Regions from separate parts of the Uliginosibacterium sp. H1 genome, predicted to be linked through region 2. Evidence: predicted binding sites of a transcription regulator. Region 2 holds the regulator's gene; the other holds the start of a gene.
The links. The regulator sigma-54, encoded in region 2, starts transcription at its own class of promoters, with help from an activator protein. The targets are predictions, from matches to a motif close to TGGCACGCTTNCTGCTNA.
Positions count from the first base shown of each region.

Region 1: the regulator sigma-54 is predicted to act here: its motif matches at 1,939-1,956, upstream of VVD47_RS19225 (bactofilin family protein).

Region 1 is NZ_JAYXHR010000004.1:9,977-13,746, reverse strand. It holds gene VVD47_RS19230 (sensor histidine kinase) at 1-955, opposite strand, end outside; gene VVD47_RS19225 (bactofilin family protein) at 1,251-1,883, opposite strand; gene VVD47_RS19220 (hypothetical protein) at 2,331-3,044, shown strand; gene VVD47_RS19215 (FAD-binding oxidoreductase) at 3,110-3,770, opposite strand, start outside.
Region 2 is NZ_JAYXHR010000002.1:1,326,897-1,336,640, forward strand. It holds gene VVD47_RS15635 (efflux RND transporter permease subunit) at 1-2,458, opposite strand, end outside; gene VVD47_RS15640 (efflux RND transporter periplasmic adaptor subunit) at 2,455-3,696, opposite strand; gene recA (recombinase RecA) at 3,909-4,925, shown strand; gene recX (recombination regulator RecX) at 4,954-5,424, shown strand; gene lptB (LPS export ABC transporter ATP-binding protein) at 5,411-6,133, shown strand; gene VVD47_RS15660 (RNA polymerase factor sigma-54) at 6,152-7,669, shown strand; gene hpf (ribosome hibernation-promoting factor, HPF/YfiA family) at 7,682-8,005, shown strand; gene ptsN (PTS IIA-like nitrogen regulatory protein PtsN) at 8,212-8,697, shown strand; gene hprK (HPr(Ser) kinase/phosphatase) at 8,666-9,607, shown strand; gene VVD47_RS15680 (FHA domain-containing protein) at 9,719-9,744, opposite strand, start outside.

The DNA.
Region 1 (3,770 bases), on a different contig from region 2:
TGGAGGTGGAGGACTGCAGGTTGAGCAGGCTGGAGATGACCTGCAGGTTGTTCTTGACGCGGTGGTGCACCTCGTTGAGCAGCACCGTCTTCTCTTCGAGCGACTTGTTGAGCATCGTCTGGTCGGCCTTGCGCTTGGTGACGTCGACGATGGTCGCCAGTACGTGCATGCCGTCGGCCGTCTGCAAGGCATTGAGGCCGATCTCCACCGGAAACTCGCTGCCGTCGCGACGCAGCGCGAAGAGTTCGCGACGCCCCGCCATGTCACGCGTGGTCGGCGAGCGGAGATAGCTGGAACGCAGGCCGTGGTGCATGTCGCGGTAGCGGTCGGGCATCAGCATCTCCACCGGCTGGCCGATCATCTCCTCGCGACGGTGGCCGAACATGCGCTCCAGCCCCCGGTTCACCAGCACGATGCGTCCGTCGCGATTGACCATCGCCATGCCGTCGGGCGCCACCTCCACCACCGCGCGGAAGCGTTCCTCGGAGAGCCGCAGTGCTTCCTCGCTGCTCTTGCGGTCGCTGATGTCGATGGCCGACGCGATGAGGTGGCTGATGTGGCCAGGCTGGTCGTTCATCGGGGCCAGCATGAAATCCAGCGTGGTGCGGCTGTCGCCGGCCAGGCGGGCGACGATGTCGTAGCGGGCGGTCTCGCCGGCAGCGGCCCTGGCCACGGAGTTGCGCAGCAGCTCCTGCACGCTGTCGTCGTGGTCCCACCACGGGCATTCCCAGAACGGGCGGCCCAGCGCACTGTCGGGGTCGATGCCGGCGGCATCCAGCGGCACGCGGTTGACGGCGATCAGCGTGCCGTCAGGCGTGAGCGTCCATACGTAGGTGAACAGGCTGTCCAGCACCCGGGCGATCGGCACCTCCCCGCCCAGGCCGGCTATCGTCGCCAACCCGCCCTGCCCAGCGGCATGCGCGGATGGGCCTTCCCGGACTGTCTCCATTGCCATGTGCCGCCTCCCTGCCCCTGCCCACTTGCTGTTCTACAGCCCAGAATGGCCGCCGCAGCCAATATGCCGGCTCAATGACGTGATGACGATTGAATTCTTGCAAACTTGAGCCGCCCGAAAGGGCAGGCAACACGGTCAGGCCTGGGCCCGCTGGCTGGGTGGGACCGGCCGGGTGGCAGGAGATTCCGGAAAAGGGAAAAACGGGCAAAAAAATGCCGGCTCATCGAGCCGGCATGGAAGACCGCGGTGGCTACCCCCCAAAGGCGCCACCACGATGGGGAACGGGGTGTTGCCGTCAGGTGCCCAGGGTCACCAGCAGCGGCTTGCCCGCGTGTTCGTCGTTGCTGGCGTTGGCCGGCTTGGATGGGCGGTTGCCGGCGGCGTCGCTGCGGCTCTCGCCCAGGGCTTCGATGTCGCCAGCGATGACACCGCCGGACTCGACGAGCAGGCGGCCGTAGCGCACCTTGCCGGTCACGCGGCCAGTGGCGTGGATGATCAGTTGGTCGCGCGCGGTGATTTCACCTTCGAAGCTGCCCCAGATTTCGGCGATGTCGATGCCAACCTTGCCGGAGAAGGCGCCGTGCTCGTTGATGCGGATGACGCGACTGTCCATGGTGGCCTCGACGCGGCCATCCACGATCAGCGTGTCGCAGTCGAGGATCTCGGCGCCACGCAGCTTCACGTCCGGCCCGACGATGAGCTGGCTGCCTTCCGCCGGTTGCAGTACCGGCGCCACTTCGCGCGGAGTGGCCGGCGCGACGGAGCGCGTGGGTGCCGGTTGTTCGGTCACGGCCACCGACGGGCTGAGCGTGCCCGTTGCCGGCGCGCTGGCGCCTGTCGTACTGCCGTTGCCACTGCTGCCGTTACGCCCGAGACGCTCGCCGACCGGGCCAGTGTTGCGGGGCAGAACCGAAGGCTTGTTGAACATGGAGTCTCCTGCATCAAACTGCGGCACACCGGATGCACGCCGCGGGCGCCGCTTTATTGCAATGCCCGTGCCAGGAATACAAAACGCATGTTTATCAATGGATTGCGAATTTTTCTTCATGTGACACATGGACAGGATGTCGGGCCTTCCCGTCACCTTTGAAGCGCGCATTCCCCAAGTGCTTGATTCCTAGTCGTCGCAAGCTGTCGTCAGGTCACGACGCCATTTCGCCCTGTCACCTTCCAGGCCCCCGCCGCCGTCTCCTCGACGGACCTTCGGGCAATACCCCTGCCCCCAGCGTGGTTTAGCAATCCTTTAAGGTTTTCTTACTCAAGATTTAGCGACGGCCGTTGCGACACCTCCCTAAGCTGCGCTCACTTCCTACCGCCCTTCATGGCGGAGCGAACGCCAATCATGTCTTTGTCATTCATCCTTGGGAGAAACACCATGCCGTTCCAGCAACAAGCCGAGCGTCACAACATGTACACCTGCGTGCACAAGGGCATCCGTGCACTGATGCAACACACGCTCTACGAGGTGGGTCGTTGCGACTGGCGCGACGACCTCGAAAGCGACGCCGCCGCCGCACAGCTGCGCGCGATGATGGAGCTGATGTACAGCCACCTGCATCACGAAGATGTCTTCATCCACGCGGCCATGGAGGCACGCCGCCCCGGTTCGGCGATGCAGACTTCGGGCGATCACCACGAGCATGTGCTGGCCATCAAGGCCTTCCTGGCAGGCGCGGATGCGCTGGGCAGCGCTGAGGTGGAGGAACGTACGCGCATGGGCGCCGACGTCTACCGTCGCCTGGGCCTGTTCGTATCGGAGAACCTGGAGCACATGGTGGTCGAGGAGACCGACAACAACGCGGTGCTGTGGGCCTGCTACAGCGACGAGGAATTGCGCGGCATCGAGCACGCGCTGGTGTCGTCGATCCCGGCCGAGCGCCACGGGCAGTTCCTGCGCTGGATGCTGCCGGCGATGAACACCGCGGAGCGCACCGCACTGCTGGCGGGCGCACGCCAGGGCATGCCGCCGGAAGTCTTCCAGGACGTGCTGGGCAACATGCGGCCGCTGCTGTCGGAGCGCGACTGGTACAAGCTGATGGAAGGGCTCGGGATTGGCCGGCAGAGCGCCCAGGAAGCGCTGGCCGCCTGAGGGGATGGGAAGTCGGGGAGGACGGGGAAGACGGGAGCCGGTGTCGGTCCGGCGTCCCGTGTCCGCTACAGCAGCTTGCCGGGGTTCATCAGGCCGCGCGGGTCCAGCGCGGCCTTCACGGCACGCATCAGGTCCATTTCCACCGCGGACTTGTAGCGCAGCACTTCTTCCCGCTTGAGCTGGCCGAGGCCGTGCTCGGCCGAGATCGACCCGCCATGCGCGGCCACCCGGTCGTGCACGATGCGGTTCACCGCCGGGGTTTGCGCGATGAACACGTCATTGTCCTGCCGTTGCGCACGCGACATGTTGTAGTGCAGGTTGCCGTCGCCGACGTGGCCGAAGGTCACGATGCGCAGCCCCGGAAAGGCAGACTTCAAGGCGGCATCCGTGTCGTGCAGGAAGGCCGGGATGCGCCCGACGGGCACGGCCACGTCGTGCTTGATCGAGAAGCCCTCGCGCTTCTGCGCTTCCGAGATGTTCTCGCGCAAGGCCCACAAGGCGGCACGCTGGGTGTCGCTGGCGGCCAGCGCCGCGTCGCTCACGACACCAGCCTCCATCGCGGACGCCAACGCCGTCTGCAGCAGATCATCGAGTGGCGCGCCGGGGTCGCTGTCGGCCAGTTCGACCAGTGCATGCCAGTCGTGTCCACCTGACAGTGGCACCTGTGCGCCAGGGATGTGTTGCAGCACCAGGCCGAGCGCTTCGCGACCGACCAGTTCGAAAGCC
Region 2 (9,744 bases):
CGTCGATGGCCTGCGACAGCGTCACCTCGGGCGCGAGGTTGAACGACAGGGTGATGGCCGGCAGTTGCCCTTCGTGGTTGACCGAGGTCGTCGCCGACACGCGCTCGACGCTGGAGAACGCCGCGATCGGCACCAGCTGGCCGCTGCGGGCGCGGACCTTGAGCTGTTCCAGCCCGCGCTCGTCGGCACGGTAGGCCGGGTCCAGCTGGAGGATGACCTTGAAGGTGTCCTGCGGCATGTAGATGCTGGCCGCCTCGCGTTCGCCGAAGGCCCCGTTCAGCGTTTCGCGGATGGCCGCCATGTCCACGCCCAGCGACTGGGCGCGCTCGCGGTCGACCACCACGCGCGCCTGCAGCCCGCTGCGTTCCGCGTCGGTGCTGATGTCCCGCAGCAGTTCAGATTCGCGCATGCGGCTCATCATGCGGTCGGACCAGTCGTTGAGCGCGGCGTAGTCGACCGACTGCAGGGTGAACTGGAAGCGGCTGCGCGAGCTGCGTCCGCCGACGCGCAGGTTCTGCACCGCCGAGAAGGTGACGGATACGCCGGGCAGGTCGGCGACGTCGCGGCGCAGGCTCTGCAGCACCGACTGCATGCTGCCGCGCTCGTTCTTCGGCTTGAGTGTCAGGAACACCACGCTGCGGTTGGAACCGCCACCGAAGAAGGCGGTGCTTTGCGCGACGGCCGGGTCCTTGGTGATGCGTGCCTGCACCTGGTCGTGGATCTCCGCCATGGCGGTCCAGGAAATATCCGGCGCGCCCTCGATCGACACGCGCACCTGGCCGATGTCCTCCTCGGGGAAGAAGCCCTTGGGCATCGACACGTAGAGCAGCACGGTGCCGACGCAGGTTGCCAGCGTCAGCAGCAGCATCAGGCCGCGATGGCGCAGGGTCCAGTCCAGCAAACGCTGGTAGCCATGCAGGGTGGCCTTGAAACCGGCTTCGAACCAGCGGCTCCATGCAGGCGGGCGCTTGTCGTCGTGGTGCGGTTTGACGAAGCGTGCGGCCAGCATCGGGATCAGCGTCAGCGCGACGGCCGCGGAGATGACGATGGCAATCGACACCACCGCGGCGAACTCGAAGAACAGCAGGCCGATGGTGCCCGGCATGAAGAAGATGGGGATGAACACGGCGACCAGCGACACCGAGATGGACACCACGGTGAAGCCCACTTCGCGGGCGCCGCGGATGGCGGCCTGGAAGGGCTTCATGCCGTTCTCGACGTGGCGGACGATGTTTTCCAGCACCACGATGGCGTCGTCGACCACCAGGCCCACGGCGATGGTGAGGCCCATCAGCGAGATGTTGTTCAGCGAGTAACCCGCCCACAGCATGATGCCAAACGTGCCCAGCAACGAGGCCGGCAGCGACAGCGAGGGGATGATGGTGGCGGACAGCCGGCGCAGGAACAGCAGGATGACCATCACCACCAGGGCGATGGTCATGATCATGTGGCTGCTGACGTCGCGGATCGATTCGCGCACCGACTTCGACCGGTCGTTGATGGCCTCGATCTCGACCGATGCCGGCAACTGCGACTTGAGCGTGGGAATGGCGGCGCGCACGGCATCCACCACCGCCACCGTGTTGGCGTCCGGCTGGCGCAGCACCGACAGGGTGATGGCGCGCTTGCTGTCCACCCAGGCGCCGTTGCGGATGTTCTCCACGCTGTCTTCCAGCGTGGCGACGTCCGACATGTAGATGGTCTGGCCGTTCTTGACGGCGACCACCACCTTGGAAAACTCGGCTGCGTTCTTCAGCGGATCGTTGGTGGCCAGCACCAGCGTCTGGCGCGGCCCTTCCAGCGTGCCGACCGGCACGTTGCTGTTGGCGGCGCGCAGCGCGTTCGATACGTCCGACAGCGTGAGGTCGCGGGCGGCCAGCTTGGCCGGGTCGGCCTTCACGCGCACCGCGAAACGCTTCTGGCCGTTGATGTTCACCTGCGCCACGCCGTTGAGCGTGGACAGCGACGGGGAGATCAGGTTGTCGGCGAAGTCGTTCAGCTCCGCCAGCGACAGCGACGGCGAACTGATGGCGATGAACAGGATGGGGTCGTCCGCCGGGTTCACCTTGCGGTACGCCGGCGGGTTGCTCATGTCATCCGGCAGCTGGCGCGTGGCGCGGAACAGCGCGGCCTGCACGTCGATGGCGGCGGAGTCGATGTTGCGCGCCGGGTCGAACTCCAGCGTGATGGAGGTGCTGCCCTGCGAGCTGGAAGACGTCATCGTCTTCAGCCCCGGGATGGTGGAGAACTGCCGTTCCATCACCGTGGCGACCGAGGACGCCATCGTTTCCGGGCTGGCGCCCGACAGGTTGGCGCTGACGTTGATGGTCGGCTGGTCGTAGGACGGCAGCGCGGCGATCGGCAGCTTGGTGACGGCGACTGCGCCGGCGATGACGATGGCAATCCACACCAGCGCGGTGGCAACCGGCCGGCGGATGCACTGTTCGGCAAGCATCATGTCGGGTTCTTCCCTTCGCCACTGCCTGCGTTGCCACCCTTCTTGCCGTCGCGGCGCTTCCGTGGTGCCGACTCGCCGTTGGCTGCGAGCGGCGCAGCTTCCTCGATGCGACCACCGGGCCGCAGGTTCTGGCCGCCTTCCAGCACGATCTTCACGCCGCCACCGATGCCGGTGACGACGGCCTGGCCGTCCACGATGCGCTGCAGCTCGACGTTCTGGGGCGTCACCGTCGCGTCGTCCTTCACCACATACACGAAGCGATGCGTCGGGCCGTTGACGATGGCCTGGGCGGGCAGGACCACCACGTCCTTCAGCTCGCCGACGGTGACCCGCGTGGTCACGTACTGGCCGGGCCACAGGTTGCGGCTGTTGTTGTCGATGCGGGCCTTGATGGCGATGGTGCCGGCCACGCGGTCCACGGTGCTGTCGATGAAGCTCACTTCGCCGGGCGCCTTGCGGCCGTCGCCGGTTTCCACCTCCACGCGGACGGGTTTTTCGCGTTGCGACGCCAGCAGCATCGGCAAGTCGCGCTCGGGCAGCGTGAAGCTCACGCCGATGGGATGCATGCGCGACACCTTGACCATCGGGGTGGTGGTGGTGACGAGGCTGCCGACCCGCACGTCGATGCGCCCGGCGCGACCGTCGAAGGGTGCGCGGATCACCGAGTAGGTGAGTGCCACCTTGGCCTGCTCCAGCGCCGCCTGGTTCTCCTGCATGCCGGCGCGGGCGGAATCCACCTTGTTGCGGGCGGTATCCAGCGCGGAGGAGGACACGAAGTTCTGGGCCGACAGGTCTTGGGCACGCTTGAGATCGCGCTCGGCGATGTCGAGCTGGGCGCGGGCGCCGACGACCGCGGCTTCCGCGCGCTTCACCGCGGCGGCATCCTCGCGGTCGTCCAGCGAGAACAGGACCTGGCCGCGACGGACTTCCTGCCCCTCGCTGAACTGGACCTGGGCGACCGTACCGGTCTTCTGCGCCCGCACATCCACCTCGTCCAGCGACAGCACGTTGCCCTGTGCACTCAGTACCAGTGGCAGGTTGCGCAGGGTGGTCTGCGTGGTGGTGACCATTTGCGGCTTGTTGCGATTGCCCCCGCTGGCGCCTTGCCCGGAGGCCGGGCTGGCGGCCGCGCTCTTCCCGGGAGCGTCCTTGGTGCCGGCGGAATCGTCTTGCTGGTTACTGCAGGCTGCCGTCAGTAAAGCTGTCAGCAGGAGGGGGGCGAAGCGCTTCTTGAGCATGGTGTTTTCGTTCTGCCAGCCTTGGCAAGGCTGCTTTGAATGGAAGGCTGTGGCACTACAACTTATTGATGTTGCGGCAATGCCGGGTGGCGAAGCAACGAATTGTGAGGCGTGGAAAGCGTAAAAACAGGAAAAGTTCCACAGCCTCCGGAAGGCGGCCTTGAATGCAAGAGCTATGCCATAATTTGCCGCGATCAACCCGAGGAAAAAACATGGACGACAACAAGGCGAAGGCGCTCCAGGCTGCGCTCTCCCAGATCGAGAAGCAGTTCGGCAAGGGCTCCATCATGCGCATGGGCGACGGCAAGCTGGAGGAGGAGATCCAGTCCGTGTCCACCGGCTCGCTGGGACTGGACATCGCCCTGGGCATCGGCGGCCTGCCGCGTGGCCGTGTCGTCGAGATCTACGGCCCGGAATCCTCCGGCAAGACGACCCTGACCCTGCAGGTCATTGCCGAGATGCAGAAGATCGGCGGCACCGCTGCCTTCATCGACGCCGAGCATGCGCTGGACGTGGGCTACGCCGCCAAGCTGGGCGTGAACGTCGCCGACCTCCTGATCTCGCAGCCGGACACCGGCGAGCAGGCGCTGGAAATCGCCGACATGCTGGTGCGCTCCGGTGGCGTGGACATCCTGGTCATCGACTCGGTGGCGGCACTGACGCCGAAGGCCGAAATCGAAGGCGAGATGGGTGACCAGTTGCCCGGTCTGCAGGCCCGCCTGATGTCGCAGGCGCTGCGCAAGCTCACCGGCAACATCAAGCGCACCAACACCCTGGTCATCTTCATCAACCAGATCCGCATGAAGATCGGCGTGATGTTCGGCAACCCGGAAACCACCACCGGCGGCAACGCGCTGAAGTTCTACGCCTCCGTACGCCTGGACATCCGTCGTACCGGCACGATCAAGAAGAACGAAGAAGTCATCGGCTCCGAAACCAAGGTGAAGGTCGTCAAGAACAAGGTGGCACCGCCGTTCAGGGAAGCCCACTTCGACATCCTGTATGGCGAAGGCATTTCGCGTGAAGGCGAAGTCGTCGATATGGGCGTCGAGCACAAGTTCGTCGACAAGAGCGGTGCCTGGTATGCCTACAACGGCGAGAAGATCGGCCAGGGCAAGGACAACGCGCGTGAGTTCCTGCGCGCCAATCCGCAGATCTCCCGCGAGATCGAGAACAAGATCCGCGAAGCGGTGGGCGTCGTTGCGCTGCCTGCCGCCGAGCAGGCCTGATCGACGGATCGTTGGCGGATGCCTCGCGATGAGCAGTTCTCCGGCGACGGCCCTGCGCAACCGGGCCTTGCGCCTGCTGGCCCGGCGCGAGCATTCGCGCGCCGAGCTGGCGGCCAAGCTGCGCGGCGAGGCGGAGCCTGAAATGCTGTCGGCATTGCTCGACCGTCTCGCCGAGACCGGACTGCAGTCCGATGCGCGCTACGCCGAGAGCTTCGTGCGCAGTCGCGCCGAGCGACATGGCGTGGGGCGCCTGCGCAATGAACTCGCACGGCGCGGCGTGGCCGAAGCGCTGATCGACGATGCACTCACCACCCTGGCCGATGAAGGCGGTGGCGACGAACTGGCCCGCCTGCGCGCGGTGTGGCAGAAGAAATTCGGCGACAAGCCGCAGGACGCCCGCGAGTGGGCCCGTCAGGCGCGCTTCCTCCAGTCGCGGGGCTTCACCAGCGAACTGATCCGCAAAGTACTGAAAGAGCCGTTCAACGATGAGTCTGCTTAGGGTTACCCAGCTCTCCAAGCGCTACAAGAAACGCACGGTGGTCCGTGACGTTTCCTTCGAGGTCGGCAGCGGCGAGGTCGTCGGCCTGCTCGGCCCCAATGGCGCGGGCAAGACGACCTGCTTCTACATGATCGTCGGGCTGGTGCGCGCGGACGGCGGTGCGATCCACCTGGACGGCACCGATCTGACCCACACGCCGATTCATCGCCGCGCGCAGATGGGCCTGTCCTACCTGCCGCAGGAGAACTCGGTTTTCCGCAAGCTGACGGTCGCCGAGAACATCATGGCCGTGCTGGAGCTGCAGAAGCTGGGCAAGGCTGAAGTGCGGGCCCGGCTGGACGAGCTGCTCAACGAGCTGAACATCGGCCATCTGCGCGACGCGACCGCCCAGTCGCTGTCCGGTGGCGAGCGTCGCCGCGTGGAGATCGCGCGTGCGCTGGCGACCAGCCCGCGGCTTATCCTGCTCGACGAACCCTTCGCCGGCGTGGACCCGATCGCGGTGATCGACATCCAGAAGATCATCGCCTACCTGAAGTCGCGCGGCATCGGGGTGCTGATCACCGACCACAACGTGCGTGAGACGCTGGGTATCTGCGATCACGCCTGCATCATCAACTCCGGCGAGGTGCTCGCTGGCGGCCGTCCTGACGAAATCGTGCAAAACGCACAGGTGCGTCAGGTGTATCTGGGCGAACATTTCCGCCTGTAGAAGTTTTCCGTCTCATTCATGAAGCCCTCGCTCCAGCTCAAGATATCCCAGCACCTCGCGCTGACCCCGCAGCTGCAGCAGTCCATCCGCTTGCTGCAGCTGTCGACGCTTGAGCTCAACACCGAAATCGAGCGCATCCTGCTGGAGAACCCCATGCTGGAGCGCGAGGACGGTGAGGAGGGCGGCGCCGAAGCGGTGGCCAGCGTCGAGCAGGCCGAAGCCACGCGCCACGAGGAGCGCGAGGAGCGCGACTTCGCGGAGATCCGCGAATCCAGCGGCAACGGCGAGGACGCGGACTTCGAGCCGGCGGTGTCGGTCGATCCGCCTGAGACCATCGATGCGGCCTACGAGGCGGCCTCCGACGACGATCTCGGCGAAGCCGCGGAGTGGCGTTCCGAAGCGGGCAGCCGCAATGGCGGTGACGACGACGAGTCCGACTTCCAGGAATTCCAGGCTGCCGCCACGTCGTTGCGTGACCACCTCGATGCCCAGGTGGCCTTGATGGCCCTGTCCGACCGGGACCGCGCGCTGGTGCGTTTCCTCATCGAGGCGCTGGATGACGATGGCTTTCTCGACACCCCGCTGGAAGAACTGCTCGAACTGATTCCGCCCGAGCTGGAAGTGGAAGTCGATGACCTGCAGATCGCGCTGCGCTATGTGCAGCACTTCGACCCCGTCGGCGTCGGCGCACGCAGCCTGCAGGAGTGCCTGACCCTGCAGCTGCGCAATTGCCCGGAATGCAGTGCCCGCAGCCTGGCGCTGCAGATCGTCGATGGCCAGCTCGAACTGCTGGCCGCGCGCGACTTCGTCAAGCTCAAGCGCCGCCTGGGCTGCAACGACGACGGCCTGCGCGCCGCGCAAGACATGATTTCCCGGCTGAACCCCCGCCCGGGCGCCCAGTTCACCCACGTGGAGCCGCGCTACATCGTGCCGGACGTCATCGTCCGCAAGACGCGCGGCCGCTGGGGGGCGAGCCTCAACCCGGAGGCGATGCCGAAACTGAGGATCCACCGCGTCTACGCCGACATCCTTCAGCAGAACCGTGGTTCCGCCAGCGCCCTGTCGGGCCAGCTACAGGAAGCCCGCTGGTTAATCAAGAACGTACAACAACGCTTTGACACGATCCTCAGAGTGTCGCAGGCTATCGTCGAACGACAACACCAGTTCTTCGACCACGGCGAAGTGGCCATGCGGCCGCTGACCCTGAGGGAGATTGCCGACGAACTGGAGCTGCACGAATCCACGGTGTCGCGCGTGACCACGCAGAAGTACATGGCCAGCCCGCGCGGCGTGTTCGAACTGAAGTATTTCTTCGGCTCTCACGTGTCCACCGACACGGGCGGTGCCTGCTCTGCCACGGCGATTCGTGCGCTGATCCGCCAGATGGTTGCAGGTGAAGACGGGAGAAAACCCCTGTCCGACGCCACGATTGCCGAGATGTTGGGCCAGCAGGGTATCGTGGTGGCGCGACGGACGATTGCGAAATACCGCGAGTCGCTCAATATCCCGCCGGTCAGTCAGCGCAAGTCGATCTGAGAGGAGTGCCCTATGAATCTCAACATCACCGGCCATCATCTTGAGGTGACCCCCGCCATCCGTGAGTTCGTCACCAGCAAGCTGGAACGCGTGATTCGCCATTTCGACCACGTGACCGCCACCCACGTGATCCTCTCCGTCGAGAAGCTCAAGCAGAAGGCCGAAGTGACCCTGCATGTCCGCGGCAAGGACATCCACGTCGAAGCGACCGAGGAAGACCTCTACGCCGCCATCGACGCCATGACGGACAAGCTCGACCGCCAGGTCGTCAAGCACAAGGAAAAGTCCTTCGACCACGGGCGCGACGCCATCAAGCACCAAGCCGCCCAGCCCTGACCGCCCGGCCGGCCGGGTTGTCGGGCATAATTCCCGCTTGCCTGCACCTCGGCCGGTTATCCTGCTCCAAGGTTCTGCTGTCCCATCCCGCTGCACCACGCCCGACAGGAAAGCTCGACAGTTTCGACAGTCCCAGACAGTCCATTTACGCCGAGTAGCGACCGTCTCGTCACCACTGGTGACAGCGCGGTCAGAGCCTCCCCCGGATGAACCTCATTTCCCACATCCTGCCACTGCAAAACGTGCTGCTCGACCTGGAGGCCGACAGCAAGAAGCGCGTTTTTGAACGGGCAGGACTGATCTTCGAGAACCAGAACAGCCTGTCGCGCAGCGCGATCATCGATTCGCTGACCCAGCGCGAGAAGCTCGGCTCCACCGGCCTGGGCCAGGGCATCGCCATTCCGCACGGCCGCATCAAGGGTTTGAAGGAAGCGCTGGGCGCTTTCTTCCGCCTGGCCAGCCCGATCCAGTTCGATGCGCCGGATGGCCGCGCGGTGAACCTCATCTTCGTGATGCTGGTGCCGGAGCAGGCCAACGAATCCCATCTGCGCCTGCTGTCCGAACTGGCCCAGATGTTCTCCGACCGCGCTTTCCGCGACGATCTTCTGGCGGCCGACAGCGCCGACACCATGCATAGCCTCTTTGTCGAATGGGATCCGCATGCGGCGAACGAGCGTCGCTCAACTCTTTGAGGCCAACCGTGCTGCGTTGCGCCTGCGCCACGTCGCCGGCCGGCTCGACACGCACCTCACCATCCATGACAACCGGGTATGGCCGGCTGACCTCGTCGGTCACCTGAACCTCATCCATCCGCAGCGCCTGCAGGTGATGGGCGAGGCGGAGTTCGTCTGGGCGCGCCGTCAGGCGCGCGACAAGCTGGAGCACCACCTGCTCGGCATCCTCGCCGCGGCGCCGCCGGGCATCATCGTGGCCGACGACTGCGAGGTGCCGGACATCATCCGGCGCAACTGCGAGGATGTCGGTGTGCCCTTGCTGGCCTCACCCATGGAGTCCGCACGCGTCATCGACGTGATGCGCAGCTACCTTGCGCGACGGCTCGCCGAGCGTGTCTCGCTGCACGGCGTCTTCATGGACGTGCTGGGCGTGGGCGTGCTGATCACCGGCGATTCCGGTGCCGGCAAATCCGAGCTTGCCCTGGAGCTGATCTCGCGCGGGCACGGTCTGGTGGCCGACGACGTGGTGGAGATCTCGCGGGTGGCGTCCGGCGTGCTGGAAGGTCGCTGCCCGGAGATGCTGAAGGATTTCCTGGAAGTCCGCGGCCTCGGCATCCTGAACATCCGCACCATCTTCGGCGAGACGGCCTGTCGCCGGAAGATGAAGCTCAAGCTGGTGGTTCACCTGCAACGTCGCTCCGCCGCCGACGAACCGCTGCGCCTGCCGCTGGACGACGAGATGCAGGACGTGCTCGGCGTTCCCGTACGCCGCACCGTGCTGCCGGTGGCGGCGGGCCGCAACCTCGCGGTGCTGCTGGAGGCGGCGGTGCGCAACACCATCCTGCAGTTGCGGGGCATCGACTCCACGCAGGAGTTCGTGGCCCGGCAGCGCAGTGTGCTGGACCAGGAAGACCCTTTCGAGCACTGAAAACACGGGACAGTGCTTCGCGGGTGTTCACGCCAGACAGCACGCGAAGGACAACAAAAAGGCCACGCATTGCGTGGCCTTTTTTCTTCCCTTGCGGAGGGGTGACCGGTCTCAGCGCTGGCCGATATCGAACATCA